Regions from separate parts of the Streptomyces sp. SS8 genome, predicted to be linked through region 2. Evidence: riboswitches for the same ligand, from Rfam matches in the RefSeq annotation. Region 2 holds a riboswitch; each other region holds the start of a gene.

Region 1 (7,183 bases), on a different contig from region 2:
CGCGCCCAAGCGTTGGACATGGCAGCCTCAACAGAGTTGATCAGACGTGTCCGCGAGGAGATGTGATGCGCCCAGCCATACCCGTGATACCGGAGAACTCCTGGTTCAAGTCCTCGTACAGTGGCGCGGGAGCGACCGAGTGCGTGGAGGCGGCGTACGGGCCGGGGAGTGTGGCCGTGCGGGACAGCAAGGGGGCGGGCGGGCCCGTGCTGAGGTTTCCGGCGGGGGCGTGGGAAACGTTCCTGGGTGGTGTGAAGGCTCACGGCGGGCGCGGGCGCGAACTCTGCTAGACAAGGGCCCATGAGCCTCTACGACATCCCCCTTCGCACCCTGACCGGCGAACCCACCACCCTCGGCGAGCACCGGGGCAAGGTGCTGCTGGTCGTCAACGTCGCGTCCAAGTGCGGGCTGACCCCGCAGTACGAGGGCCTGGAGCGGTTGCAGAAGGAGTACGCCGACCGCGGGTTCACCGTGGTCGGCGTACCGTGCAACCAGTTCATGGGCCAGGAGCCCGGCACCGCCGAGGAGATCGGCACGTTCTGCTCGGCCACCTACGGCGTCACCTTCCCGATGCTGGAGAAGACCGAGGTCAACGGGGACGGCCGGCACCCGCTCTACGCCGAGCTGACGAAGCTGGCCGACGCCGAGGGGCAGGCCGGGGACGTGCAGTGGAACTTCGAGAAGTTCCTCGTCGCGGCGGACGGCACCCCCGTGGCCCGGTTCCGTCCGCGCACCGAGCCGGAGGCGGCGGAGGTCGTCGCCGCGATCGAGGAGCGGCTGCCCGCCTGATCCGGCGGCGGGCGTTCACGCCCGGCGGCCGGTCCGCGCGGACCGGCCGCCGGGCCCGGGGAGCGCGGGGTTCACCGGGTTCGCCCGGCCCACCGGGTTCAGGCGCGGCATGCGCGCGCTCCCCCAGGTGCCCAGCGCCACATGCGCCAGCGCGGCCCCCACCAGGACCCCGTCGTACGACGGGGTGTCCTCGTCCGTGGCGGGGTCGGCCGCGCCCTCGGGGTCGTGGAGTACGCGCAGGACGTCGCCCTTCTCCACGTGACCGTCGCAGCCGTCGCCCTGCGTCAGGTCCGGGGAGATCTCCCGGCCGGCCGGGGCGCGCAGGACGCACCGGTCGGTCTTCCCCTGCTTCTTCTCCACGACCACGGCCTGTGTCCACCGCCCCCGCTCCCGCAGGCCGTCGTCGTGTCCGGCCTGCCCGGCGGTGACGCCCAGCACGACCCCGGTGAGGACGGGGAAGGCGAGCTGCCACGCCAGTTTGCGCCGGTCCCACGGGACGGGGCGCAGTTCGAGTACGGGTACCAGCAGGGCAGCCAGTGGGATCAGGAGGCAGGCGGTCAGCGTGGCCGGGGCTCGCAGCCACCAGCTCAGCGGCGCGGCCGGGGCGAGGTAGGCCAGGGCCACCGCGGCGGTGGCGCACGCCGTGTGGAACGTGAACCACCACAGCGTCCTGGTGAACCACGAGGCGGGGCCCGCCTCCGTCGCCCCATCCGTTCTCGCGCCCATCGCCGATCCGCCCCCGCATCCCCCGCCGCACCTGTCGGGGTCGAGGCTAGCCGGATGCCCGAACGTCAGCGCGCCGGGGCGGGGAAGCGACTGCGGACGGTCCTCAACCCCCTTGACCTCAAGGCAACTTGAGGTGTGAGGGTGGTTCGGCGAAGCAGGGGAACACCCCGGCCGACGAGGAGGCACACCCATGTCCACCATGCCCGTACACCCCGACCCCGCCCGCCCCGACGCCGGCGCCGTCCTCATCAGCGCCTGGGACGTCGGCGCACCCGAGCGGCAGCGGGCCGCCGCGGACGCCGTCGCCGCCGCCTGGGGCGGGCGGGAGTGGCCGACGCCGGACATCCTGTCGTACGGCGTCTACGCCGGGACCGACGGCCGGACACTGCTGCACTACTCCCAGTGGGCGGACGAGAAGGCGTACGAGGAGTACGTGCGCACCCACCGCCAGGAGCGCAACGACGAGATCGACGACGCGGTGCCGGGGATCGAGCGGCTGCGCCTGGCGCGCACCCGGCGCTACCGCAGCCTGCCGGAGGGGCTGGACGGGGCGGGCCGGGACGGCAGTCGGCCCGAGCCGGGGTGCGTGGTGGTCGTGGAGGTGGAGTTCGAGGGGCCCGACGAGGCGCGGCAGCGGGCGTGGGTGGACACCGTGGCCGCCGCGATCGAGGACGACAGGGCCGACGGGAGCCTGCCGCCGGGCGGCATCTCGGCCCACTTCCACCTGAGCACGGACGGCACACGCGTGATCAACTACGCGGAGTGGGAGAGCGAGCAGGCGCACATCGACGCGCTGGAGGCGCCGGGCGAGGGGATCGGCGCTCCGTCGCCGCTGTGGGAGCGGGTGCGGAACTTCCCCGGGCTGGTGGGCGGCGATGTGGCGCGCTACCGGCTGCTGTTCTCCGCCGAGCGCCCCGGGGAGCGGGCGGCGCGGGCGCGGTAGGCGTACGCGGGCGGGCTTACGCGGTTGGGCGTACGCGGTTGGGGAAAGGACCGGCGGCCCTGGTGTCGGGGGGTGTCACCAGGGCCGCCGGGGTGTGCGGGACCGGGGCTCGAAGGGCCCGGTCGGGGTGGGGCGGACCGGCCGTCGTCAGATGGACTGGCCCTTGCTCCGCAGCCAGGCCAGCGGGTCGATCGGGTCGCCGCCGCCGGGACGGACCTCCATGTGGAGGTGCGCGCCGGTGGAGTTGCCGGTGGAGCCGACGCGGCCGATGACGTCGCCGGTGGTCACCTTGCCGGTGGTGACGGTCATGGAGGACAGGTGCGCGTACCAGATCTCGGTGCCGTCGTCGAGGCGGAGGATGATGCGGTAGCCGTAGGAGCCCGCCCAGCCGGCCTCGACGATCTCGCCGCTGTGCACCGCCTTGACCGGGGTGCCGGTGGGGGCGGCGAAGTCCAGGCCGGTGTGGTTGCTGGACCACATCGAGCCGGACTGACCGAAGGTGGAGGTGAGCTGGTACGAGTTGAGGGGGAGGGTGTAGCTGGCCGCGAGCTTGGCCAGGCGCTCGGCCTCGGCCTTGCGCGCCGCCTCCTCGGCGGCCTTGCGCTTGCGCTCGGCCTCCTCCGCGGCGGCCTGGTCGGCGGCCTCCTCGGCCGCCTTGCCCGCGGCCTCCTTGGCGGCCTCCTCCAGCGCGGCCTGGGCCGCGCCGGTCTGCTGCTGGTCGGCCTGCTGGAGGATGCGGGCCCGCAGTGCCTCGCCGGCGTCCGCCGTGACGACGGTCGTGGTGGCGTCGGAGGTGTCCAGGCCGGCCTGGGTGACGGTGCCGCCGAAGGGGCTGGTGGTCTCGCCCTGGGGGGCGGGGTCGTCGTCGCCGTCGGAGACGAGGCCGCCGACGACGGGGATTCCCTCCGCCACGGCGCCGAGGTCCACGTCCGGCAGGGAGATGGCGACCGGCGTCTTGTCCTTGGCGGTGGCTATGCCGCCCGCGCCGACCGCGGCGATCATGCCGACGCCGAGGACCGCTCCGCTGCGGGCCATGCCGGTGCGCTGCTTGGCGACGCGGTGCCGGCCGCGGACCGGGCGGACGGAGTCCTCGGTCGGGTTCCACACCGGCTGGTCGCCGTCGCCCTCAGGACCGAACGGGGCGAAAGCGGCGGTGTGCGGGTCGTACGAGACCTCGGGGGCCGGGGTACTGGACGCCACGGGGGCGCTCTCCTTTCCTTCCTTCTCGCCTACCGGGTTAGCTGACGGGTTCGGAGCAGGAAGGTCTCCTACGGATCCATACGGGCATGCCGCATGAATCCGATTCACCCCAATTGGTGGTTCCCCGGTTCCCTGGGCGCGTCCTCGCTGTTGGCGGGGCCGCACTTGCGGGATTCGGCGACGGCGCACGGTGCCGCCCTCTTCGGCGACAGTGACGACCGCGCTGCGTTATCGAACGTTAATAGAGGTGCGCTCCGGATTCCAAGTCCCCTCTTTGGACATGGGGCTTTCTTGACGGAGGAGCATCCGGGCATCAGCACGCCAATTCGGGCGATTCGACCGCCGGATCGGCGCATGAGACGCACGCCACACCATCTGACGTTGCCTCAGTTGTTATGCGGAGGGATGTGCGTCGGCTACGGACGGTCACCGCAGGCGGGGGTTCCGCGGGCCTTCGAGGACTCCGGGGGCTCCGGAGGTTCCGGGGTTTCCGGGGACGCCGGGTCGCGCATGACCGCCAGCAGCACCATGTCGTCGCCCCGGTGCCCGCCGGTGTGCGCGTCGACGTCCGCGAGGAGGTGGTCGAGCAGGGCGGCGGGTCCGGCGAAGCGCCGGCCTCGCAGCCTCTCCACCGGGTCGTAGAAGGCGTCCTCGGCGTTCCGCGCCTCCGTCAGGCCGTCGGTGTAGAGCAGCAGCAGGGAGCCGGGCGGGAAGGGCAACGGCTCCGTGCCCCCGTCTCCTGGGCCGCCCACCGGGCTCCCCAGACTCCCCAGGCCCAGCGGCAGCGCGTACACCTCCGTGTCCGGCTCCAGCAGCCGCACGTCCCCCTGCCCGGTCAGCAGTACCGGCGGCGGATGGCCCCGGTTGACGAGCCGCAGGCTCCCCGGGGCGCCGATCGGTACCTCGGCGAACACCGCCGTGGCGAACTCCTCCGACCGGCCCGCCCCCGCCTCGCGCTGCCCGACCTCCCGGAGCAGGGCGTGCTCGACGCGGTCCGCGACCGTCCCCAGGTCCTCCTCCGTCTCGGCCGCCTCCCGGAAGGCGCCGAGGATGACGGTGACCGTGCCGACGGCTTCCGTCCCCTTGCCGCGCACGTCGGCCACCAGCAGCCGCAGCCCGTACGGGGTGCGCTGCACGCCGTACAGGTCGCCGCCGATCCGGGCGTGCGCCTGCGCGGCCTCGTAGCGGACCGCGATTCTCAGGTCGCCGACCCGGCCGGGCGGCACGGGCAGTACGGCGAGCTGGACGGCCTCGGCGACCTGGTGGGCCGAGGCCACGCTGACATCGCTGTGGTGCAGGACGCGGTTGAGGACGAGGGCCAGCACTCCGACGGTGGCGTTGGTGGCCAGCCGCACCGTGCTCTCCGCCGGGTGCAGCCCGGCCCGCACCAGCAGGGCGATGACCGCGACCGTCGTGGCGGCCACCGTGAGAGCCGTGCCGCCGAACGTCCACAGGGCCGCGGCGATCAGGCACGCCGCGATGAACGGCGCGCTCAGGAACACTTCGGGAGCGGTCAGCAGATTGACCGACAGCCCCAGCAGGACCAGCAGCAGGGGCAGCAGCCAGGGCGGGCGGCCGATGACGGGGATGGCGCGGACCCGGGTCCTGCCGCCGCCCGTCTCCTGCCGCCCGTCACCGTGCACCCTTCCAACTCTTCCCGACCCCCGGCGCCCCGGCGAGTCGATCAAGCGCCGGCCGGACCACACGGGCCCCCGGACGAGGGGACGAGGCGGACCGGGGCGCGGGGCGAGGGGGTGGAAAGGGGCGCCTACGCCCCGCGCGCGGCGAGCGCGCGGCGCACCCCGTACGAGGCGGCGCCGGCCGCCAGCACCGCCGCCCCCGAGACCACCGAGGCGAGCGGCAGGGCGAAGGCCAGCACCACGCACCCGGCCAGCCCCACCGCCGGCACGATCCGCGGCGGCCGGCCCTCGCCGGGGCCCAGGGTCCAGGCCGAGGCGTTGGCGATCGCGTAGTAGGCCAGGACGCCGAAGGAGGAGAAGCCGATCGCACCGCGCAGGTCCCCCGTGGCGGCCACCACCGCCACCACCGCGCCGACCGCCAGCTCGGCGCGGTGCGGCACGCCGAAGCGCGGGTGCACGGCGGCCAGCGCGGACGGCAGGTGCCGGTCGCGGGCCATCGCCAGGGTGGTGCGGGAGACGCCGAGGATCAGCGCGAGCAGGGAGCCCAGCGCCGCCACCGCCGCCCCCGCCCGTACCACCGGGGCCAGCTCCGGTACGCCCGCCGCCCGCACCGCGTCGGCCAGCGGCGCGGTCGCCCGGCCCAGCGCGTCGCCACCCAGCACGCCGAGCAGCGCGACCGCGACGGCGGCGTAGACGACCAGGGCGATGCCCAGCGCCACCGGGATCGCCCGGGGGATGGTGCGGGCCGGGTCGCGCACCTCCTCGCCGAGGGTGGCGATGCGCGCGTAGCCGGCGAAGGCGAAGAACAGCAGGCCCGCCGCCTGGAGCACCCCGCCGGGCGAGACACCGCCGGAGTCACCGGAGGAGCCGGCCCCTGCCCGGGACGACCAGAAGGCCAGCCGGGCGGCGTCCGTCTCGCCGGAGGTCAGGCAGACGACCACGGCGGCGGACAGCACCGCCAGTACGGTCACCACGATCGCGCGGGTCAGCCAGGCGGTCTTCCGCACGCCCGCGTAGTTCACCGCCACCAGCGCCACCACCGCCGCGACCGCGACCGCGTGCGCCTGTTCGGGCCACACGTACAGCCCCACCGTCAGGGCCATCGCCGCGCACGAGGCGGTCTTGCCGACCACGAAGCCCCAGCCGGCCAGATGGCCCCAGAACTCCCCCAGCCGCTCGCGGCCGTAGACGTAGGTTCCCCCGGACGCCGGGTAGCGGGCGGCCAGCCGGGCCGAGGAGGTCGCGTTGCAGTACGCGACCACCGCCGCCAGCGCCAGGCCGAGCAGCAGGCCGGCCCCGGCCGCGCGGGCCGCCGGGGCGAAGGCCGCGAAGACGCCCGCGCCGATCATCGACCCCAGGCCGATCACCACCGCGTCGCCGGTGCCCAGCCGCCTCTGCAGCCCGGGAGCCTCCTGTGCGCCCTCCGCCGTCCCGCTCATTCCCGTCCCCTCCCGTGGGTGTGCCCGTGCCGTCCCCGCCTGCTGCCGGCCGGCGGCCGGCGGCCGGCGAGCAGCCGGCGGCACCGGACGCTACCGCCACAGGGCCCGCCCCCGCTTCCGGGCCCGCCGCCGGGCGGAGGCGGGGGCAGGAGCACGACGGCGGCGCGGAACCCGTCCGCGCCGCCGTCGGAGCCGGGCCCCGCCCGCCGCTCAGGCCAGGATCTTCTCCTTGGCCCGCTGGTACTCGTTCTCGGTGAGGTCCCCCTTCGCCTTGAGCTCGGAGAGCCTGGCCAACTGGTCGACGCCCGCGGCGCCGGTGGCGGCGCCGGTGCCCGCGCCCGCGGTCTCGCGGATGTAGGCGTCGAAGGCCTCCCTCTCCGTCCTGGCCCGCCTCACCTCGCGCTCGCTCATGCCCTTGCCCCGGGCGACCAGGTAGACGAGGACGC
Region 2 (7,183 bases):
GGCCCGTCCGCCCGGCTCCGGCCCCGCCACAGCCACCGGCTCCGCCACCGGTTCCGGAGCCGGAACCGGTGGCGGGAAGTCCGGCCGGCTGAACGGCAGGCCGGGGATGCTGGTGGCCGCGGCGCTGGCCACGGCGGTGTTCACCTGGAACCTGCTCACCGGGGAAGACGTCACGGAGCGGCCCCCCATACCGGGCACACCGGTCAACCCCCTCTCCCCGCGCCCCTCCCCGCCCCTGCCGCATCCGCCGGCCCCCGCGCCTCTTCCGACCGGGCCGGCGGCGCGGTGCGGGCCGGGGGAGATCCGGCTGGCGGGCGACTGCGTGCGGATCGGCGACCTCGTCGCCACACCGAAGCCCGTCATCACGCCGGACCCCGGCGCCGCGCTCCGGTCGCCGGGGTGAGCGGGCCGGAGCGGGCGGGCCGCCGGAGGACGCATGCCCGGCGGCCGGTCCCGGGCGGCCGGTGGCGGCTCCTTAGCATGGGTGCCATGGACAAGCGTCCGGCCGAGGCCGAGCAGACCAGGGCGACACCGGCACCCGGCCCGGCCCGGGCGCCGTGGCTGATCGTGCTCGCCGCGTGCGCGGGCCAGTTCCTCGTCGTCCTCGACGTCTCCGTCGTCAACGTGGCGCTGCCGTCCATGCGCGCCGGGCTGGGGATGGACGCCGAGCAGCTCCAGTGGGTGGTCAACACCTACACACTGACCTTCGCCGGGTTCATGCTGCTCGGCGGGCGGGCCGGCGACCTCTTCGGGCGCAAGCGCGTCTTCCTTGCCGGGCTCGGCCTGTTCACCGCCGCCAGCCTCGCCGGCGGGCTCGCGCAGGAGCCCTGGCAGCTGCTGGCCGCGCGGGCCGTGCAGGGGACGGGCGCGGCCGTCCTCGCCCCGTCCACCCTGACCCTGCTGACCACCTCCGTCCCGGAGGGGCCGGCCCGTGCCCGGGCCATCGGCACCTGGACGGCGGTGGGCGCCGGGGGAGGCGCGGCGGGCGGGTTCGTCGGCGGTGTGCTCACCGACGCGCTGTCCTGGCGCTGGGTGCTGCTGGTCAACGTGCCCATCGGCGTGCTCGTGCTGCTCGCGGTGGCGCTCCGGCTGTCGGCGGACCATCCGGACGGTGGCGCCCGGCGCCTCGACGTGCCCGGCGCGGTGCTGGTCACCGGCGGTCTCGGCGCGGTGGCGTACGGCATCGTGCAGACGGAGGCGGCCGGCTGGGCGGAGCCGGTCACGCTCGTGCCCCTGCTGGGCGGGCTGGCGCTGCTGGGGGTGTTCGTCGCGGTGGAGTCCCGGTCCGGGGCCCCGCTGATGCCGCTGCGCCTGTTCCGGCTGCCGTCGGTGTCGGCGGCCAACGCCGCGATGTTCGTCTGCGGCGCGGCGCTGGTCTCCTCCTGGTACTTCATGTCGCTGTACATGCAGAACGTGCTGCTCTACACACCCCTCCAGGCGGGCCTGGGCTTCCTGCCGCACTCGCTCAGCGTCGTCGCCGGATCCAAGCTCGCGCCCCGGCTGATGCACTGGGCCGGGGCCCGGAACACCGCGCTGACGGGCGTGGCGCTGGCGGCGTGCGGCTTCCTGTGGTTCAGCTCGGTCATGGCCGCCGACGGCGGCTACGCGGCCACGGTGATGGGGCCCGGGATGACCACGATGCTCGGCACCGGGCTGCTGGCCACCCCGCTGGCCTCCCTGGCCACCTCCGGCGCCCCGCACCGGGACGCGGGCGTGGTCTCGGCGATGGTGAACACCTCCCGCACCATGGGCGGCTCACTGGGCCTGGCGGTGCTCTCCACCGTCGCCGCCTCCCGGATCACCGGCGAGACCCCGGACGCCCTCGCCCCCGGCTACGCCCTGGCCTACCGCACCGGTGCGGTGGTCCTGGGATGCTGTCTGCTGCTGGTCGCGCTGACGCTTCCGGGGGAGGGCCGCCGGGCCCGGTGAGGCGGCGGGGGCGCGGAGCCACGGGCCCGGCGGCGGGCGGGCGCGGCCCGCGTACGCCGTGTGCCCTCACCAGTACCGGTCGCGCAGGTCGTCCACGCACTCCTGGCTCTCGGCGGAGGTGTCGGCGTTCCGCATGCAGTCGCGGAAGTCGTCGACCTCGTCGGAGTTGAGGAAGGCCACCGCGGCGGCGATGACGGCGGTGGAGAGGGCCAGCCCGAGGAAGCCCGTGATCGCGCCGGTGAGGGCCATCCACCCGTTGGTCGCCTCGCCCCGCTTGACGCGGCGGTGACCGACGACGCCGAACACGATCGCCAGCACCCCCAGGACCACACCGAGCAGGGCGGTCCAGAACATCACCAGGGCGATCAGGCCGAGTACGAGGGCGGCGACGCCCATCCCGTCGCGGGGCCGTGCCGGGGGCTCCGGGGGCGGCGGTTCGGGCGCCGGCTCCCCGTAGTGGCCCCAGTCCTGCGGAGGAGGGTAGGAGTGCGAGGGCACTGTGTCCCCCTTTCGGAGGTTTCGCCGTATCCGTCCTTCCGCCGTACCCGTCCGCCGGGCCGCCATGCCGCCGCGGGTCCGGCCCGGAGCGCGGACTGCCCGGACCCCCTCGGCCGGGCGTGCGCGGGCCGCGTTAGCGTCGAAGGCGTGGACCACGAGAACGCCGGCGCCGACCGCACCCCGCCCCCGCCCGAGCTGTTCTCGCACGAGTTCGCCGACGACCCCTACCCCGCGTACGCGTGGCTGCGCGAGCACGCGCCCGTGCACCGCACCGTGCTGCCCAGCGGGGTGGAGGCGTGGCTGGTGACGCGGTACGCGGACGCGCGCGAGACGCTGGCCGACCCGCGGCTGAGCAAGAATCCCGCCCACCACAGCGAGGCCGCGCACGGCAAGGGGAAGGTGGGCATTCCCGGCGAGCGCAGCGCCAACCTGATGACGCACCTGCTCAACATCGACCCGCCCGACCACACCCGGCTGCGGCGGCTGGTGTCCAAGGCGTTCACCCCGCGCCGCGTGGCCGCCTTCGAGCCGCGGGTGCGGGAGCTGGCCGACCGGCTCGTCGACGGTTTCGCGGAGCGCGGGAGCGCCGACCTCATCCACGAGTTCGCCTTCCCGCTGCCGATCTACGCCATCTGCGACATGCTCGGCGTCCCGGCCGAGGATCAGGACGACTTCCGCGACTGGGCGGGCATGATGATCCGTCACGGCGGCGGCCCGCGCGGCGGGGTGGGCCGGGCGGTGAAGCGGATGCGCGCGTACCTGGCCGAGCTGATCCACCGCAAGCGCGGCGACCTGGGCGACGACCTGATCTCCGGGCTGATCCGGGCGAGCGACCACGGCGAGCACCTGACGGAGAACGAGGCCGCGGCGATGGCCTTCATCCTGCTGTTCGCCGGCTTCGAGACCACCGTCAACCTCATCGGCAACGGCACCTACGCGCTGCTGCGCCACCCGGAGCAGCGGCGGCGGCTCCAGGACGCGCTGACGGCGGGCGACACCGCACTGCTGCGGACGGCGGTGGAGGAACTGCTGCGCTACGACGGGCCGGTCGAGCTGGCGACCTGGCGGTTCGCCACCGAGCCGCTGGAGATCGGCGGGCAGCGGATCGGCGCGGGCGACCCGGTGCTGGTGGTGCTGGCCGCCGCCGACCGCGACCCGGCGCGGTTCGCCGACCCGGACACCCTGGACCTCACGCGCGGTGACAACCCCCACCTCGGGTACGGCCACGGCATCCACTACTGCCTGGGAGCGCCGCTGGCGCGGCTGGAGGGACGGATCGCGCTCACGGCCCTGCTGGGACGCCTTCCCGACCTGCGGCTCGCGGCGGAACCGGCCGATCTGCGCTGGCGGGGCGGCCTCATCATGCGCGGACTGCGCGAACTGCCGGTGGAATTCGAGCCGGTGCGCGAGTGACGCACGGTCATGCATGTGATCTGTGCGTGATCTGCGAGACATTGACTTGTGATGATCGGCCCGGTGGCGCTACGTTCAGCCGTCAACCGCGTAGCCCTGTCATCTGTCCACGTACGAGAGGCCCCACACATGCTTTCCGGGAACGGTAGACACCGCCGCCCCCGCCAGGCTCCCGCCATCTTCGTCACGGCCGGAGTGACCGGCGCGGGATTCGCCATCCCCCTGCTCGGGGCGGCGGGCGCGCAGGCTGCGGACCTCGACACCTGGGACCGGGTGGCGCAGTGCGAGAGCGGCGGCCTGTGGAGCGCCGACACCGGCAACGGCTACTACGGCGGCCTCCAGCTCACCCAGGAGGTCTGGGAGCGGTACGGCGGCACGGCGTACGCCGAGCGCCCCGATCTCGCCAGCCGCAGCCAGCAGATCGCGGTGGCCGAGAAGATCCTCGCCGACCGGGGGCCGGAGGCCTGGCCCTCCTGCGGCGTCAACGCCGGGCTGCGCCACGACACCACCGGCGAGGCCCCGGCCATCGACCCTGACAACCTCCTGCCGGAGGACGGCGGGAGCGGCGGCGGGAGCGGGAAGGGCGGGGGCCTCCTGGACGGCATCCTGCCGGGCGGCGACGCGGAGCAGGAGGAGTCCCCGGCCGAGGGCGAGGGCGACTCCGGGTCCGGCGGCCGTGCGAAGGACGGCGCGGCCGAGGACGGCGACCGGGACGAGCGGAAGGCCTCGGAGCGCGACGGCGCCGAGGACGGCAAGGCCGGGGACGGCGGCGCGAAGGACACCGGCGCCGGGGACGAAGCCCGCGCCGGGGCGGGGGAGGGCACCGGAAAGCACCGCGGCGAGCGCGACCCGCGCGAACTGGAGCTGGAGCGGGGCGCGGAGAGCCGGGCGCCGGAGGGCCGGGAGGCCGCCGGCGACGAGCGGTCCGGGGAGGCGGCCGACCGCTCCGCCCGTGCCGAGCGTCCCGCGCTGGCGGGCACCGTGAGCGGTCTGGGAGCCCGCGCGGCCGGCGAGAGCTATCTGGTGCGCCCCGGCGACTCGCTTGTGACGATCGCACAGGAGCAGAACGTCCCGGGCGGCTGGACCGGGCTGTACGAGAGCAACGAGGACGTCGTGGGCGAGGATCCGGACCTGATCCTGCCGGGACAGGAGCTCACCCTCGGGTGAGCGCGGACGGCCCTGCGGGATGACCCTCCCGGGCGACTGCGGCGTGTCGTTCCTGTCCGGCCTAACGCCCCTGACCTGACCTGCGGGTTCCAGTCATACGGGCGTCAGAAAGGGTGAATTGCCGGTTTCTGACATGCTTTGAGACATATACCCCGGTGTGCTTACCGTCGTCTCGCTCGCACCGCGAGTGCCACCGACCGCAGCGCCGAATCCTGCCGGCGGCCGGTGGGCAGTCGTCGCGTCAGCGCCGAGGGCAGGAGCGGGGGAACCAGGTAGGCGCCGCCCCGGACCGCACGGTCCGGAGCGGCTTGGGGTGAAGTCGCCCGGGGCTCCGCGCCCCGGACGGCCGGGCTTGCTCACTGCCCGAACCCGACAGCTCACCTCGCAGGCGTCGGTGAGATAAGGGACGTCCATGCTGTTCACCGGCAAGGGGCACGACAGTCGCACCGCCAGGGCCGTCCGCGCGGCCGCGCTGACGGGCGCCGCGGGTGCCGCCATCGCCGTTCCGGTGGCGGGCGCGCCGGGCGCCTCGGCCGCGTCCGTCGACACCTGGGAGCGGGTGGCCCAGTGCGAGTCCGGCGGCGACTGGTCCATCAACACCGGCAACGGCTACTACGGCGGCCTGCAGTTCTCCCAGTCCAGCTGGGAGGCCGCCGGCGGCACCCGGTACGCGCCGCGCGCCGATCTGGCCACCAGGGAGCAGCAGATCGCCGTGGCCGAGCGGCTGCTGGCCATGCAGGGTCCGCGTGCCTGGGCCTGCGCCGAGAAGGGCGGCCTCACCGCCGGCGGGCCCGCGGCCGAGGTGGACCCGGACGGCGGCCGCTCCGGCGCCGGGCGGGGGCACTCCGGGGCGCAGTCCCAGGCCCAGTCGCAGAAGCAGTACCAGGAGCAGTCGCAGGAGCAGTCCCGGTCGCAGGGCGCCCCCGAGCGCGCCGACGGCCGCCAGGGCGGCGCCGAGGCCGGCTACACGGTCAAGTCCGGCGACACCCTGCGCGCCATCGCCGCCGCCCACGGCACCACCTGGCAGCAGGTCTACCAGGACAACACCGACGTCATCGGCGACGACCCCAACCTGATCTTCCCCGGCCAGCAGCTCCGGGTCTGATCCCCTGCTGTGCCCGCCCCGGCGCCCCTTCCGTCACCAGGCGGCGCCATCCCGGTGCGGTGTGTCACCTCCCTCGGCGGGGGGCACGCCGCACCGGGTTTATTCAATTTCGAAACAAAATGCTTCCGCCCCCTCTGAGCTGCGATTTCACCCTCCGTTCCGCCGTATGGCACGGGCTGTCGGCGAGGTGGCGTGCGCGGGCCGGATAGGCTCAGGGCACTGAGACCCGACACACACGCCCGACACACACGAAGGAGACCCTCGTGCCGTCCATCGACGTCGTAGTGGCCCGCGAGATCCTCGACTCGCGAGGCAACCCCACGGTCGAGGTCGAGGTCGGCCTCGACGACGGCAGCACCGGCCGTGCGGCCGTTCCGTCCGGCGCCTCCACGGGCGCCTTCGAGGCCCTGGAACTGCGTGACGGGGACAAGGGCCGCTACGGCGGCAAGGGCGTCGAGAAGGCCGTCCTCGCCGTCATCGAGCAGATCGGCCCGGAGCTGGTCGGCTACGACGCCACCGAGCAGCGCCTGATCGACCAGGCGATGTTCGACCTGGACGCCACCCCGGACAAGTCCTCCCTCGGCGCCAACGCCATCCTCGGCGTCTCGCTGGCCGTCGCCCACGCCGCCTCCGAGGCGTCCGACCTGCCGCTGTTCCGCTACCTCGGCGGGCCGAACGCGCACCTGCTGCCGGTGCCGATGATGAACATCCTCAACGGCGGCTCGCACGCCGACTCCAACGTGGACATCCAGGAGTTCATGATCGCGCCGATCGGCGCCGAGTCCTTCTCCGAGGCCCTGCGCTGGGGCACCGAGGTCTACCACACCCTCAAGAAGGTGCTGAAGGAGCGCGGCCTGGCCACCGGCCTGGGCGACGAGGGCGGCTTCGCCCCGAACCTCGGCTCCAACCGCGAGGCGCTCGACCTCATCCTGGAGGCGATCAAGCAGGCCGGCTACACCCCCGGCCAGGACATCGCCCTCGCCCTGGATGTCGCCGCCTCCGAGTTCCACAAGGACGGCCGCTACGTCTTCGAGGGCCAGGACCGCACCGCCGCCCAGATGACCGACTACT
Region 3 (7,183 bases), on a different contig from region 2:
GACTCCAGGTACATCAGGACGACGTCGGTGTCGGGGTCGTCGTCCCAGTACTGGAGCACGTCGTTGCCGGAGACGTCGGCGCGGTTGCCGGCCGAGACGAAGGTGGAGATGCCGCCGGCCCCCCGGCCCCGGCGGTGGAGCCCCGCGAGCACGGCGATGCCGATGGCCCCGGACTGGGTGAACAGCCCGATGCGGCCGCGCTCGGGCGTCTCGGGCGACAGGGTGGCGTTGAGCCGGACGTCCGGGGCGGTGTTGATCAGCCCGAAGGCGTTGGGTCCGATGATGCGCATCCCGTACGAGCGGGCCTGCCGCACCAGCTCGCGCTGTGCGTCACGGCCGAAGTCGGCGGAGAGGACGACCAGTCCCTGCACGCCCCGCTCCCCGCACTCGTCGACCACCCCGGGCACCTCCCGGGCGGGGACGGCGACGACGGCGAGGTCGACGGGCTCGGGGATGTCGCGCACCGAGCGGTGGGCGGGCACCGAGTCGATCTCGGTGCGCCCCTCCTCCAGCGCGCGGTTGACGGCGTGGACGCGGCCGGTGAAACCGGCCGTGCGCAGACTCTCCAGGACGGTGCGCCCGGCTCCGCCCGGGTTGCGGCTGGCGCCGATGACGGCGACCGCGCCGGGGGACAGCAGCCGCTGCACGGACCGGCCCTCGGCGCGCTGCTCGCGGGCCCGCATGACCGCCAGGGACTGCTCGGTCGGTTCGATGCCGAAGGTGAGGTGGACCGCACCGTCCTCGAAGCTGCGCTTCTGGGAGTAGCCGGCGTCCGTGAAGACCTTGACCATCTTGGTGTTGGCGGGCAGGACCTCGGCGACGAAGCGGCGCACCCCGCGCTCGCGGGCGCAGGCGGCGATGTGCTCCAGCAGGGCGGAGCCGACCCCGCGGCCCTGGTGGTCGTCGCGGACGAGGAAGGCGACCTCGGCCTCGTCGGCGGGCAGGGAGGCGGGGCGGCCGGTGGCGTCTATGCGGTCGTAGCGGACGGTGGCGATGAACTCGTCGCCGACGATGGCGGCCAGGCCGACCCGGTCGACGTAGTCGTGGTGGGTGAAGCGGCGTACGTCGCGGTCGGAGAGCCGGGGGTAGGGGGCGAAGAAGCGGTAGTACTTCGACTGGTCGGAGACCTGCTCGTAGAAGCTGACCAGGCGCTCGGCGTCGTCGGGTGTGATGGGGCGGACCCGGGCCGTACCTCCGTCGCGCAGTACCACGTCGGCTTCCCAGTGGGCGGGGTAGGCAGGCTCGCTCGGCGTCCGCATGGATGTCAGCCTAGTCACCGCGGCCCGGATCGCGGAGGTGTCGGCTCCCGTTCCGGAGGACCCGCCTGTGCGAAGCTGGGCTGGCCCCCGGGCACGCGGCCCGTTCCCGGTCGGCCCCGCACCGGTCCGGCCCTGTCCGGCCCGTTCCGGTTCGGTCCGTTCCGATCCGTTTCGACTCGAAGGGCAACACCATGGCAGAGCGCCGTGTCACCGTCGGCTGGCCCGAGGGCCTTCACGCCCGCCCCGCCGCGGTCTTCGTCCGCGCCGCGACCGCCTCCGGCGTCCCCGTCACCGTGGCCAGGCCGGACGGCGAACCGGTCAACGCCGCCTCGATGCTCTCGGTGCTGGGACTGGGCGTGGAGGGCGGCCAGGAGATCGTGCTGGCCTCCGCCGCCGAGGACGCCGACGCCGCCCTGGACCGGCTGGCGAAGCTGGTCTCCGAGGGGCTGGACGAGCTGCCCGGAGCCCTCTGAGCCGCGCGGGCCGGCGAGCCGGCCGCGGTCCGGGCCCGCATACGGCACTGGACACGGGCCCGGAACGAAACGCGACGGATACCACCGACGGAAATCCACCGGCAAAGGCTGCGGGGCGAGCGACCCCGCAGCCTTTTCCCGCACCCGGAACTTTCCCGGCATGCATTCCCCGCGTATTCCCGTCCTGTGTACACAATTTCTGTTACGAATTGTCACACGGTGTGTTTACGGCGTGTTTCGCTCTCCTCACGGGGATTTCCCGGCGGCCGTCGCGCGGCCACCGGACGCTGCTCACGGCGCACCGCGACGGAGCGCTCCACGTGCTCGCCGGCCAGGACGCGCGCCCCTTCCGCGTCGCCGCGCGCGACGGCGTCCACGATGGCTCCGCGCTCGCGCCACACGGCGACCGCGCGCAGCGGCGGTTCCGCGGCGTACACCCAGGTGATCTTGCGGCGCAGCTGGGTGAGCAGCGAGGCCAGGCTGGGGCTGCCCGACGCCCGGGCCAGCGTCTCGTGGTACCAGTCCTCCAGGACGCCCAGGTCGGACAGCCGGCCGCTCTCCGCCCGCTGCAGCCCCAGTCGGACCAGCCCCCGCAGGACCCTCAGCTGCGCCTCGGTGCGGCGCCGGGCGGCCCGCGCCGTGCCCAGCGGCTCCAGCAGGGCGCGGATGTCGAGCAGGTCGGCGGCCTCCTGCTCGGTGGGCCGGGCGACGCAGGCGCCCGCGTGGCGGCGGGAGACGACGAACCCCTCCGACTCCAGGGTCCGCAGTGCCTCGCGCACCGGGACGCGCGAGACGCCGTAGCGTCTGGCGAGGAGTTCCTCGGTGAGCCGGGCTCCGGGCGGGAAAACACCACGGACGATGTCGTCACGGACCGCGCTGCACACCATGTGCGCGGAAATGCGCATGGGCCGACCTCCACCGCCGTCTCCATGTTCCCCGAAGTACCGCAGAGTGGAACTGTATTCCACTGGAACGCGTTTTCCGATGCCCGCCGGGAAACAGGCGTGAAAACATCCGCCGCGCGACCTCACGGGTCGCGCGGCGGATGCCGGTGTGTGACGGGCGCGGCTGCCCGGCGCCCTGCGGGCGGGGTCCGTCAGACGTCGACGCCCTTGCCCGCCAGGTAGGTGATCGGGTTGAAGTCCGATCCGTAGTAGGCGCCGTTGCGGGCCTCGAAGTGCAGGTGCGGGCCGGTGCTGTTGCCGGTGGAGCCGACCGCGCCGATGTGCTGGCCGCCGTCGACCTTCTGGCCCGCCGAGACCTTGGTGGCGGACAGGTGGGCGTACTGGGTGTACTTGCCGTCGTCGTGGCGGATGACGACCTGGTTGCCGTACGCGCCGCCCCAGCCGACCGTCACCACGGTGCCCGGGCCGACGGACCGCACCGGGGTGCCGGTGTTGGCGGGGAAGTCGATGCCGCTGTGCTTGCCGGAGGACCAGGAGGCGCCGGCCTGCTTGTAGGCGGTGGTGGTGTCCACGCCCGCGACCGGGTCGACGTAGCCGGTGGCCGAACGGCGCTCGGCGGAGCGGTCGGCGCGCTCGTTCGCGCGCTTGGCCTCGGCGGCCTCGCGCTTCTCGGCGGCGGCCTTCTCGGCTTCGCGCTTCTCGGCCTCGCGCTCGGCGGCGGCCTCGCGCTCGGCGGCGGCCTTCTCCGCCTCCTCGGCCTTCTCCTCGGCGGCGTCGGCGACGCGCTGCTGGGCCTGGGCCTGGGCCCTGACGTCGTCGGCGATCGTGTCACCGACGGCCATGGCCTGGACGAAGCCCAGGGCGTAGGTCCCCGAGCCCCCCTCCGGAGCGGCGATCGCGGGAGCGGCGGCGCCGACCACGCCGGTGACGGTCAGGGCGGCGGCTCCGGCCAGGCCCACGCGGGTGCGCATGGAGCGGCTGGAGAGGTGGTGCTTCTCGGTGAGGCTCTCGGTGAGCCCGGTGAGCTTTCCGGCCAGCTTCTCGGCGAGCTGCGCGGTGGCACGGGTGAACGCCATGGGTGGCGTGCTCCTTTCCTTCCTTCTCGCCTACCGGGTTAGCTGTCGGGTTCGGAGCAGGAAGGTCTCCTACGGGCGCACGGCCCGATTCACCCCAGGTGCCTCGGAAGAGGACCGCTCCCGCGTGTGAAGGACGGGAGGGTGGGTCCCCGGCTCCCCCGCTCGGGGGACTCGGCGATCACTGCCGTCGGCCGCGGTCGCGGTCACTTCTGACGGCCAGCGAGATCGACGCTAAACGGACAAATTTGAGCGAGCAAGCAAAAAGCTGCTTTTGTAGGCCATGCCACATGAGCCACCCACCGGAACGGCTCAAAACCGGACATACGTAGGGCCCTTGGTGTGGCTTCCCACCAAGGGCCCTACGCTGTGCGACCGCCACGGGACGGCCGGGGATCACTGGTCCGTGACGACCGTCACCTCTCCGATGCCCAGGTCGCGCACCGTGTCGGCGATCTGTGACGCGTCTCCCACCAGCACCGTCACCAGGCGGTCCGCGGGGAAGGCGGCCACGGCCGCCGCCGTCGCCTCCACCGTGCCGGTCTCGGCGAGGCGGGCGTACAGCTTCGCCTGGTAGTCGTCGGGGAGGTGCTGTTCCACCTGGTCGGCGAGGGTGCCGGCGACGGCCGCCGCCGTCTCGTAACGCAGCGGGGCCACCCCCACCAGGTTCTGCACGGCCGTGTCGCGCTCGGCGTCGGTGAGACCCTCCTGCGCCAGGGTGCGCAGCACGCGCCACAGGTCCTCCAGAGCGGGACCCGTCACATCGGTGGCCACCGAACCGTTGATCGCCAGCATCGAGGCGCCGGTACCCTCGGGCGAGGAGCGCAGCACCTGGGCGAAGGCCCGCACGCCGTAGGTGTAGCCCTTCTCCTCGCGCAGCACCCGGTCCAGGCGGGAGGTGAGCGTGCCGCCCAGGCAGTACGTGCCCAGCACCTGGGCGGGCCAGACCCGGTCGTGCCGGTCGGGGCCGACCCTGCCGATGAGCAGCTGGGTCTGCACCGCTCCGGGCCGGTCCACGACGATCACGCGGCCGGTGTCGTCCGCCGTGATCGGCGGGACCGGGCGGGGCCCGGCGGCCGCGCCCTTCCAGTCGCCGAGGGTCTCGGCCAGTGCCTTGTCCAGGTCCACCCCGGTGAAGTCGCCGACCACCACGGCCGTGGCCGTCGAGGGCCGCACGTGCTCCGTGTAGAAGGCGCGCACCGCCTCGGCGTCGATGTTCCTGATGGTCTCCTCGGCTCCCTGGCGGGGACGCGAGAGCCGGGAGTCGGCCGGGAACAGCTCCTTCGACAGCGCGATGGCCGCCCGGCGGGCGGGATTGGCCAGCTCGTGCGGGATCTCGTCCAGGCGGTTGCGCACCAGCCGCTCGACCTCGCCCCCGGGGAAGGCGGGGGCGCGCAGCGCGTCGGCGAGCAGGCCCAGCGCCCTGGTCAGCCGGGAGGCCGGGACCTCCAGGGAGACCCGTACACCGGGGTGGTCGGCGTGTGCGTCCAGGGTGGCGCCGCACCGCTCCAGCTCGGCGGCGAACTCCTCGGCGCTGTGCCGGTCGGTGCCCTCGCTCAGCGCCCGGGCCATGATCCCGGCCACGCCCTCCCGGTCACGGGGCTCGGCCTCCAGCGGCGCGACGAGGTTGACCTCGACGGCCACGACCTTCTGGCCGGGGCGGTGGCAGCGCAGCACGGTCAGCCCGTTGGGCAGCTCACCACGCTCGGGGGCGGGGAACGCCCACGGCCTGGGCTCGCCGCCGCGGGGCTGGGGGTGGAACTCCATCGACATTCCGTTCTGGGCCGTGGCGTCGCTCACTGAGCGGCCTCCTGGTCGTGGGTGTCGGCGGCGGTGCCGGTCTCGGAGACGGTGGCGCCCTCGGAGACGTCGGCCGCGGTGTCGGGGGCGGTCGCCTGGGTGGGCTCGTAGATCAGCACCGCGCGGTTGTCGGGGCGCAACCGGGCCGCGGCCACCTCGCGCACCTCGTCGGCGGTGACCTGGAGCACGCGCTCCACCGCGGTCAGGGCGAGCTGGGGGTCGCCGAACAGCACCGCGTAGCGGCACAGCTCGTCGGCGCGGCCGCCGACCGTGGCCAGCCGGTCCAGCCACTCGCGCTCCAGCAGCGCCTGGGCGCGCTCCATCTCCGCCGGGGTCGGCCCCTCCTGCGCGAAGCGGGCCAGCTCCTCGTCGACCGCCCGCTCGATGTCGGCGATCTCGGCGTCGCCGGACGCCTTCACGTCCAGCCACCCCATCGAGGGCGCCCCCGCCAGCCGCAGCATGCCGAAACCGGCGGTGACGGCGGTGCGGTCGCGGCGGACCAGACGGGTCTGCAGACGGGAGGACTCGCCGCCGCCGAGCACCGTCAGCGCCAGGTCGGCGGCGTCCGCCTCACGGGTGCCGTCGTGCGGCAGCCGGTAGGCGGCCATCATCGCCCGGGAGGGCACCTCCTCGTGGAGGACCTGCTTGACCTCCTCGCCGATGACATCCGGCAGGGAGCCGTCCCGCGGCGGCCGCTTGCCCTCGTGGGAGGGGATGGAGCCGAAGTACTTCTCGGCCCAGGCGAGCGTGCGCTCCGGGTCGATGTCGCCGACGACCGCCAGCACGGCGTTGTTCGGCGCGTAGTAGGTGCGGAAGAAGTCCCGCGCGTCCTCCAGGGAGGCGGCGTCCAGGTCGGCCATGGAGCCGATCGGGGTGTGGTGGTACGGGTGGCCCTCGGGGTAGACCATCGCCGTCAGCCTCTCGAACGCCGTGCCGTAGGGCACGTTGTCGTACCGCTGACGTCGTTCGTTCTTCACCACGTCGCGCTGGTTCTCCATGGACTCCTCGTCCAGGGCGGCCAGCAGCGACCCCATGCGGTCGGCCTCCAGCCACAGCGCCAGCTCCAGCTGGTGGGCGGGCATCGTCTCGAAGTAGTTGGTGCGCTCGAAGCTGGTGGTGCCGTTGAGCGAGCCGCCCGCCCCCTGCACCAGCTCGAAGTGACCGTTCCCCTTCACCTGGGCCGATCCCTGGAACATCAGGTGCTCGAAGAGGTGCGCCAGGCCCGTGCGCCCGGCGACCTCGTGGCGCGATCCGACGTCGTACCAGAGGCAGACCGCGGCGACCGGCGTCTGGTGGTCCTCGGAGAGCACCACGCGCAGGCCGTTGGCCAGCCGGTGCTCGGTCGCCGTCAGGCCGCCGGCGGTGGGCGGAGGGGAGGCCGTGTGAGCCATGGGCAGGGAGTCCCTTCGATCGCGATCGCGGACCGCGTTCTCACAACGCGTGTGTGGTCACTGTATGCAAGCGGCCGGACAAAGCGCGAAGTTCCCGTACGGTTCGGGGCGGGGACCGGAGTGTCGGTGCCGAGGTCCACAATGGTGCCCGTCCGTCCCATGCCCCGGCACGGGGACACACAGTCCGCAGTAAGCAAGAAGGAGTCGCAGCCGCGATGGCCCGCCGCAGCACGAAGACCCCGCCGCCCGGGGGAGAGTTCGAGGAGCGCGTCCTCGACATCG
Region 4 (7,183 bases), on a different contig from region 2:
AAGACGATGGCGCCGTTGTCCACGGCCCGGTTCAGCCCGCCGTCGCGGCGCAGCCGCTCGGCCGCCAGCCGCTGGGGCCGGTCCTCGCCGCCGCCGACCAGGTAGATGTCCCCGGAGGTGGGGATCGGCTGGTCGGAGCGGACGTCGATCCGCTGCACGCCCAGCCTGCGCTGCCGGGCCCGCCGCTCCACCACCAGTACGTTGCCCTGGTCGCCGTAGGTGCTCAGCAGGTCCGGGTAGACCCACACCACGCGCAGGCCGCTGTCACTCATGCTCGCTCGCATCCTCGCCGTGTTTCCGGCGTCTTCGACGTCTTTGCGTCTTCGGAAGCCCTCCGGGCTCCCGGCTCCGGCCGGGAGCCCGGAAGGCCCGGGATCAGTTGCCGACGATGCGGCGCAGATCCTGGAAGGCGGTGTAGTTGGCGATCGCCTCGATCCGGCCGGGCGGGCACTGCCGCACCGCCTCGGCGGCGTTCTCGCAGACCTGGAAGTCGATCCCCGCGACCTCCAGCCGGACCGCCAGGTCCAGCTTGCGGTCGCCGATCACGCAGATGGGGTGGCCGGCCAGCCGGGAGTAGTCCACGTCCCACAGCCAGGAGGTGTCGGTGCCGTCCGCGCCGCGCGCGTTGACCGACAGGATCACGGGCGCCGGGGGACCGTCGATCAGGGAGAAGGTCTCCAGCCAGCCGGCCGGGTTCTTCGCCAGCAGCAGCCGGATCTCGCGTCCCTGGAAGGACACCACGTCGTAGCGGCCGGCCACCGCGGTCACCGAGTACATCCGCTCCAGCGCCGTCTGGGGCGGCACCCCGAAGGCGGCGGCGACGGCCGCGGAGGTGGTGGCGTTGGCCTTGTTGGCACGGCCGGGGAGCTGGAGGCGGATCGGCCAGGCCGACCCGTGCGGGTCCAGCACGTGGTCGCCCGACAGGGCCCAGCTCGGGGTGGGGCGGCGGAAGCCGCACTCGCCGCAGAACCAGTCGTCCCCGGGGCGCTGCATCACGCCGCCGCAGGCCGGGCAGGACCAGGCGTCGTCCTTCCACTCCTGGCCCGCGGCCACCCACACCACGTTGGGGGAGGAGGAGGCGGCCCACACCACCAGCGGATCGTCGGCGTTCGCCACGATCACGGCCTTGGAGCCGGACAGCCCCTCGCGCCAGTGCTCGGCGAGCATCCGGGTCTCGGCGGCGCGGTCGAGCTGGTCGCGGGAGAGGTTCAGCAGGGCGATCGCCTTGGGCGTCACGTCGCGGGCGACCGCGGCGAGGTACTTCTCGTCCACCTCGATGACGCCGTAGCGCGCGTCGCCGCTCCCGGCGAGCGCCGCGGTGATGCCCGCGGGCATGTTGGCGCCCAGCGCGTTGGAGACGACCGGGCCGGCGGCCCGCAGCGCCTCGGCGATCAGCCGGGTCGTCGTGGTCTTGCCGTTGGTCGCCGACACCAGGACGACGTCCAGGTTCTGGGCGAGCTTGGCCAGCAGGTCGGGGTCGAGCCTGAGGGCCACCTTTCCGCCGATCACCGACCCGCTGCCACGGCCCGCGGCCCGTGACACCGCCGCGGCCGCCTTGCCCGCCGTCACGGCCAGTTTGGCCCGCGGCGGCAGCGGCTCCGTGTTGCCTGACATCGTCCTTGTCCCTCCTTGCCCCTGGGTCGGGGATCAGCCTACCGAGGTCCGCTCCCGGCCCCGAACCGCGCCACCCCACAGATGATCAACACGGCGTAGGGTGACACACATGCACCGCGGCACCATTCCCGGAAGTTCCGGCTCTGTCCATCCCCTGCGACCGCCGGCCGATCCGGCCCTGCGCGTGCGGTGCGCCGAGGTGGTCTCCTTCGACGCGGAGCTGTCCCGCCTGGTGGAGGACCTGTTCGCGTCGATGTACGCCGCGCACGGTGTGGGGCTGGCGGCCAACCAGATCGGTGCCCCCGTGCGGGCGTTCGTCTACGACTGCCCCGACGACGAGGACCGCCGCCACCTGGGTCACGTGATCAACCCGCGTCTGGTGGAGACCGGCGGCGTCATCGTACGCGGTCCGGAGAGCTGTCTGTCCCTGCCCGGCGCGGAGGCCGCCGTGGAGCGCCACGACCGGGCCGTGGTGGAGGGGCGGGACAGGACGGGGGCGCCGGTGCGGATCGAGGGCACCGGCTTCTTCGCCCGGTGCCTGCAGCACGAGTGCGACCACCTCGACGGCGGCGTCTACACCGACCGCCTCACGGGGCTGCGCCGCCGCCGGGCACTGCGCGCGGTACGCCGGGCCTCAAGGGCCTGGAACCCTTGACGGAAGCGCCCGGCGGCGTTCACAGACCCGGGCCGCCGGCCAGGTCCTGTGCCGTGGCCAGGCCTCCCCACAGCAGATCGGCCAGGTGCCGGACCAGCCGCTCCCGGGGACAGGGCCGCTCGCCCAGCCACCAGTCGCCCGCCGCGTGCATCATGCCGACGATCCCGTGCCCCCACACCCGGGCCCGCTCCTCGCGGTCGGCGCCGAGGTCGACGCGTTCGGCGATCACCGTGGCCAGCTCCTCGCCGAGCCTGCGCAGCAGCGGGGCCGAGTGCTGGCCGACGTCGAAGCCGCGCTCGCCCCCGGACTCCTCGGCCGGGTGCATCAGGAAGCGGTAGACCTGGGGCCTGGCCTCGATGGCGGCCAGGTAGGTGTCGAGCGCGGCCTCCACGCGCTCGCGCCGGTCGGTGGGCGCGTCCAGGGCGGCCCGCAGCGCGTCCACCAGGGCGTCGGTATGCCGCACCGCCAGAGCGCGGTAGAGCCCGCCCTTGTCGCCGAAGTGCCGGTAGAGGATGGGTTTGGTGATGCCGGCCTCGGCGGCGATGGCGTTCATCGAGGCGCCCGGGCCGTCGCGCAGCACCACGCGCTCGGCGGCCTCCAGGAGCTCCCGGCGGCGGCGCTCGGTGGCGCTGCGCTGGTCCTCCCGCTGTGTGGTCTCCATGTTCCTCGGCCTCCCCGACCCTGCTGTGACACCTCGGTGCCGCCTGAGCGCAACGTAACACCCGCGGGGCGCACGAGAGGGCGCCGACCGTGGAGGTTGACATCGCACTGGCCGGTAACATATTCACGTTACCGCTAGTAACAACCGATGGAGGGGCTTCCATGGCGGAGTTCGCACTCGACCTCAACGACGACCAGAAGGCCGTACGGGAATGGATCCACGGCTTCGCGGCCGATGTCATGCGCCCCGCCGCCGCGGAGTGGGACGAGCGTGAGGAGACGCCCTGGCCCGTCATCCAGGAGGCGGCCAAGATCGGCCTGTACTCGCTCGACTTCTACGCCCAGCAGTACTTCGACCCCACCGGCCTGAGCATCCCGATGGTCATGGAGGAGCTGTTCTGGGGCGACGCGGGCATCGGCCTGTCGATCGTCGGCACCGCGCTGGCGGCCGTCGGCGTACTCGCCAACGGGACCGAGGAGCAGATCGGCACCTGGATTCCCCAGATGTACGGTGACGCCGACGACGTGAAGGTCGCCGCCTTCTGCTCCTCCGAGCCGGACGCCGGATCGGACGTCTCGGCCATGCGCACCCGCGCGGTCTACGACGAGGCCAAGGACGAGTGGGTGCTCAACGGCACCAAGACCTGGGCCACCAACGGCGGCATCGCCAACGTCCACGTCGTCGTCGCCGTCGTCGACCCCGAGCTCGGCTCCAAGGGGCACGCCTCCTTCGTGATCCCGCCGAACACCCCCGGCCTGTCCCAGGGGCAGAAGTTCAAGAAGCACGGCATCCGCGCCTCCCACACCGCCGAGGTCGTCCTCGAGGACGTCCGCGTGCCCGGCCACTGCCTGCTGGGCGGCAAGGACAAGCTCGACGAGCGCCTCGCCCGCGCCCGCGAGCGGGCGAAGAAGGGCGGCGAGCGAAGCGAGACGGGGGGCGGAGGCCGGGGGAGCGTGAAGAACGCCGCGATGGCCACCTTCGAGGCGTCCCGTCCCGCCGTGGGCGCCCAGGCGGTCGGCATCGCCCGCGCCGCCTACGAGGTCGCCCTGGACTACGCCAGGACCCGTGTGCAGTTCGGCCGCCCGATCATCGACAACCAGGGCATCGCCTTCCAGCTCGCCGACATGCGCACCCGCATCGACGCCGCCCGGCTGCTGGTGTGGCGGGCCTCGTGGATGGCGGCGGCGGGCAAGCCCTTCGAGGGCGCCGAGGGCTCGATGTCCAAGCTGTTCGCCGGGGAGACCGCCAAGAGCGTCACGGCCCAGGCGATGCAGATCCTCGGCGGCAACGGCTTCACCCGGGAGTACCCGGTGGAGCGCATGCACCGGGACGCGGCGATCTACACGATCTTCGAGGGCACCAGCGAGATCCAGCGCCTGGTCATCGCCCGCACCGTCTCGGGCGTGCACGTCCGCTGACCCCCGCCCCGCCGGGTGGCCGCCGCACGGTCGGCGGCCGCCCGGCGGGACACGCCCTGCCCGCCGGAAACGTGCGGTCGCCCTCCCCCGCACCCGAGCGACGGCGGAAGAGAACCGGACAGAGGCCGTCCACCCGCCCCGGGGCACGTGCCCCTGCCCACTCGCACCCCGGACAACGGACCGGCCCCGCCCCCACCACCCCGGAGCCGCAGCCGGAACGCGCGGTCGGTCCCCGCCTCGCACCCGGGCGACGGACCGGCCCCGCCCCCCACCACCCCGCACGGCGCCCGCACCCGTACCCCCGCCCGGGCCCGCACACCGCGACCCGCCGCATTCACCCGACACGACCGCACCCATTCGGGCTGATCCCGGCGGCACGCCGAACCGGTGCGCAGGCCGGCCACCGAGCCGCCGCGCCCTCTCCGAAGAGAACAACCAGCCCCTCACGCAAGCCTTTTGACACCCCGAACGGCCCACCCGGGCAAGACAGCGGACGTGGCGAGCCGACAGTGAGCATGTTCACAAAACATCTCCGATCGACCGATCGGGAGCTTTTCTGACGCACTATCCGTAGAAGACCGCAAGTCCCCGCCGCAGGGCGGGGCCGCCCGGACGGACGCCCAATCCTGCCGCCGCCCGGGTGATGTACGGACCATGACGAGACGGCAGGAGCGGGAGACCCGAGCAAGGCGGGCCGCGCACGACGCGGCCCTTGGGGTGAAGCCACGCGGCGCGTGGCCGGGCAACTTCGCCAGCCCGAACCCGACAGGTCATCTTTCGCAGGCGTATGACGAAGGGTTCATTCATGTCTGCGCACGCACGCATAGCGACTTCGGTGTCCCGGGCGGGCATCACCGCCGCCGTCACCGCCGCCACCCTGGCGGGGACGATGCTCATCCCGTCCGCCGCACCCGAGGCCGAGGCGGCCACGCCCGCCGGCAAGGCACTCAAGGTCGCGGCCTCCAAGAAGGGCGCCCCCTACAGCTACGGCGCCGCCGGCCCCAGCCGGTTCGACTGCTCGGGACTCACCCAGTACTCGTACAAGAAGGCGGGCAAGAAGCTGCCGCGCACCGCGGCAGCCCAGTACAACCGCTCGAAGAAGGTCTCCGCCAAGTCGCGCAAGAAGGGGGACCTGGTCTTCTTCCACTCGGGCGGCAGCGTCTACCACGTCGGCATCTACGCCGGCGAGGGACGGATCTGGCACTCTCCCAAGCCGGGCAAGACCGTCCGCAAGGAGAGGATCTGGACCAAGAGCGTGCGCTACGGCCGCGTGAGGTGACACGGCGTCACCCGGACCGAACCGGGCCGGGCCCCACAAGGGACCGGCCCGGTTCGGCTCGTGGCGATTACGCCACGGGCGTGGAGCCGTTCCGCCCGGCCGCGCCGGCGGGCACGCTCGGCCCATGAGACTTCTGGTGCTGGGTGGAACGGAGTTCGTCGGCCGCGCGGTCGTCGAGGAGGCGCTGGCGCGCGGCTGGGAGGTGACCGTCCTCAACCGCGGACGCCACGCCCCGCCGCCCGGCGCCACCGCGCTGCGGGGCGACCGCACGGCCGACGGCGGCCTCGCCGCCCTGGAGGAGCCGGCCGGCGGCTGGGACGTCGTGGTCGACACCTGGTCGGGGGCGCCCGCCGCGGTACGCGACGCCGCGGCCCTGCTGGCGCGGCGTGCGGGGTGCTACGCGTACGTCTCCAGCCGCTCGGTGTACGCCTACCCGTCCCCGGCCGGCCTGGACGAGACCGGCCCGCTCGTCGACGCCTCGCCCGACGACGACGGCGCCGCCGACTACGCCAGGGCCAAGCGGGGAGGGGAGATGGCCGTCGAGGCGGCCTTCGGCGACCGGGGCCTGCTGGTACGGGCGGGGCTGATCCTGGGCCCGTACGAGAACATCGGGCGGCTGCCGTGGTGGCTGCTGCGCGTCGCCCGGGGCGGTGAGGTGCTGGCGCCCGGCCCCCGGGACCTCCCCCTGCAGTACGTGGACGCGCGCGACCTCGCCGTCTGGACGCTGGACGCCGCCGGGCGCGGACTGGGCGGCCCGTACAACCTGGTGAGCCCGCCCGGTCACGTGACCATGGGGGAGTTGCTGGACAGCTGCGTGCGCGCCACCGGTTCCGGCGCCGGGCTGCGGTGGACCGACCCGGAGCCGATCCTGGCGGCGGGGGCGCGGCCGTGGACGGACCTGCCGGTGTGGATCCCTCCGGGCGAGCTCCACGACGCCATGCACGCCGGGGACGTCTCCCGGGCCGTCGCGGCGGGGCTGCGCTGCCGCCCCGTGGAGCGGACCGTGGCCGACACCTGGGCCTGGCTGTGCGGCCTGGACGGCGAGCCGCCCCTCCGCCCCGACCGCCCCCGGGTCGGGCTGGCGCCCGCGAAGGAGGCCGAGATCCTCCGCACGGTGGTGGGCCGGCCACTAGGGTGATGATCGCCGTCGTTTCCGTGAGGGGGAGTCCGTCATGGCGTCGCGCCGGGCGAAGCGGGTGCTGGTCTGCGGATGGGCGGTGCTCGCGGCGGCGGGCGCCGGGGCCACGCTGGTGCTGAACGACAGCACCGACGACGCTCCCGGGCGGTACGGCTGGTACGAGTCCACCCCGCGGGGGGAGCCCCCGGCTCCGGCGGGGGACGACCGTTGCGCGACGCCCGGACCGGACCAGTGGTGGGATCCCAGCCCTCCGGAGGCTCTCCGGATGTGCTCCCAGGCCGTCCCCCGCTCCGCCGAGCCCGGTCCGGGGCCTCTCCGGGAACCGCTCGAGGGGCCCGTGCCGCAGCCCTACGGCGATTACCTCCGCGACACCGGGGCCACCCCGGACCCCGCCGGGTAGCGGCGCGTTCCGGCACAC

The links. Region 2 has a riboswitch for cyclic di-AMP ahead of ACW69E_RS13185 (LysM peptidoglycan-binding domain-containing protein). Riboswitches for the same ligand answer to the same signal wherever they lie in the genome.
Region 1: linked by a shared signal. The riboswitch ahead of ACW69E_RS20095 (M23 family metallopeptidase) and the one ahead of ACW69E_RS13185 (LysM peptidoglycan-binding domain-containing protein) in region 2 are both predicted to bind cyclic di-AMP.
Region 3: linked by a shared signal. The riboswitch ahead of ACW69E_RS21950 (M23 family metallopeptidase) and the one ahead of ACW69E_RS13185 (LysM peptidoglycan-binding domain-containing protein) in region 2 are both predicted to bind cyclic di-AMP.
Region 4: linked by a shared signal. The riboswitch ahead of ACW69E_RS23610 (C40 family peptidase) and the one ahead of ACW69E_RS13185 (LysM peptidoglycan-binding domain-containing protein) in region 2 are both predicted to bind cyclic di-AMP.

What each region holds. Positions count from the first base shown of each region.
Region 1 covers NZ_JBSVCZ010000021.1:76,021-83,203, reverse strand. Annotated here, with positions in the region: gene ACW69E_RS20120 (helix-turn-helix domain-containing protein) at 1-66, shown strand, start outside; gene ACW69E_RS20115 (DUF397 domain-containing protein) at 66-290, shown strand; gene ACW69E_RS20110 (glutathione peroxidase) at 301-789, shown strand; gene ACW69E_RS20105 (hypothetical protein) at 805-1,515, opposite strand; gene ACW69E_RS20100 (antibiotic biosynthesis monooxygenase) at 1,706-2,458, shown strand; gene ACW69E_RS20095 (M23 family metallopeptidase) at 2,606-3,658, opposite strand; cyclic di-AMP (ydaO/yuaA leader) riboswitch at 3,670-3,848, opposite strand; gene ACW69E_RS20090 (PP2C family protein-serine/threonine phosphatase) at 4,075-5,301, opposite strand; gene ACW69E_RS20085 (APC family permease) at 5,427-6,737, opposite strand; gene ACW69E_RS20080 (SHOCT domain-containing protein) at 6,948-7,183, opposite strand, start outside.
Region 2 covers NZ_JBSVCZ010000011.1:85,175-92,357, reverse strand. Annotated here, with positions in the region: gene ACW69E_RS13210 (M48 family metalloprotease) at 1-403, shown strand, start outside; gene ACW69E_RS13205 (MFS transporter) at 490-1,929, shown strand; gene ACW69E_RS13200 (DUF4190 domain-containing protein) at 1,996-2,427, opposite strand; gene ACW69E_RS13195 (cytochrome P450 family protein) at 2,575-3,840, shown strand; gene ACW69E_RS13190 (transglycosylase family protein) at 4,036-5,007, shown strand; cyclic di-AMP (ydaO/yuaA leader) riboswitch at 5,243-5,413, shown strand; gene ACW69E_RS13185 (LysM peptidoglycan-binding domain-containing protein) at 5,420-6,112, shown strand; gene eno (phosphopyruvate hydratase) at 6,376-7,183, shown strand, end outside.
Region 3 covers NZ_JBSVCZ010000025.1:8,517-15,699, reverse strand. Annotated here, with positions in the region: gene ACW69E_RS21965 (bifunctional acetate--CoA ligase family protein/GNAT family N-acetyltransferase) at 1-1,259, opposite strand, end outside; gene ACW69E_RS21960 (HPr family phosphocarrier protein) at 1,451-1,732, shown strand; gene ACW69E_RS21955 (GntR family transcriptional regulator) at 1,945-2,637, opposite strand; gene ACW69E_RS21950 (M23 family metallopeptidase) at 2,829-3,713, opposite strand; cyclic di-AMP (ydaO/yuaA leader) riboswitch at 3,727-3,900, opposite strand; gene ACW69E_RS21945 (M16 family metallopeptidase) at 4,107-5,483, opposite strand; gene ACW69E_RS21940 (M16 family metallopeptidase) at 5,507-6,901, opposite strand; gene ACW69E_RS21935 (DNA gyrase/topoisomerase IV subunit A) at 7,117-7,183, shown strand, end outside.
Region 4 covers NZ_JBSVCZ010000029.1:10,259-17,441, reverse strand. Annotated here, with positions in the region: gene ACW69E_RS23635 (type 1 glutamine amidotransferase) at 1-272, opposite strand, end outside; gene ACW69E_RS23630 (MurT ligase domain-containing protein) at 376-1,614, opposite strand; gene def (peptide deformylase) at 1,724-2,269, shown strand; gene ACW69E_RS23620 (TetR family transcriptional regulator) at 2,289-2,930, opposite strand; gene ACW69E_RS23615 (acyl-CoA dehydrogenase family protein) at 3,092-4,348, shown strand; cyclic di-AMP (ydaO/yuaA leader) riboswitch at 4,994-5,150, shown strand; gene ACW69E_RS23610 (C40 family peptidase) at 5,154-5,627, shown strand; gene ACW69E_RS23605 (NAD-dependent epimerase/dehydratase family protein) at 5,752-6,765, shown strand; gene ACW69E_RS23600 (hypothetical protein) at 6,800-7,165, shown strand.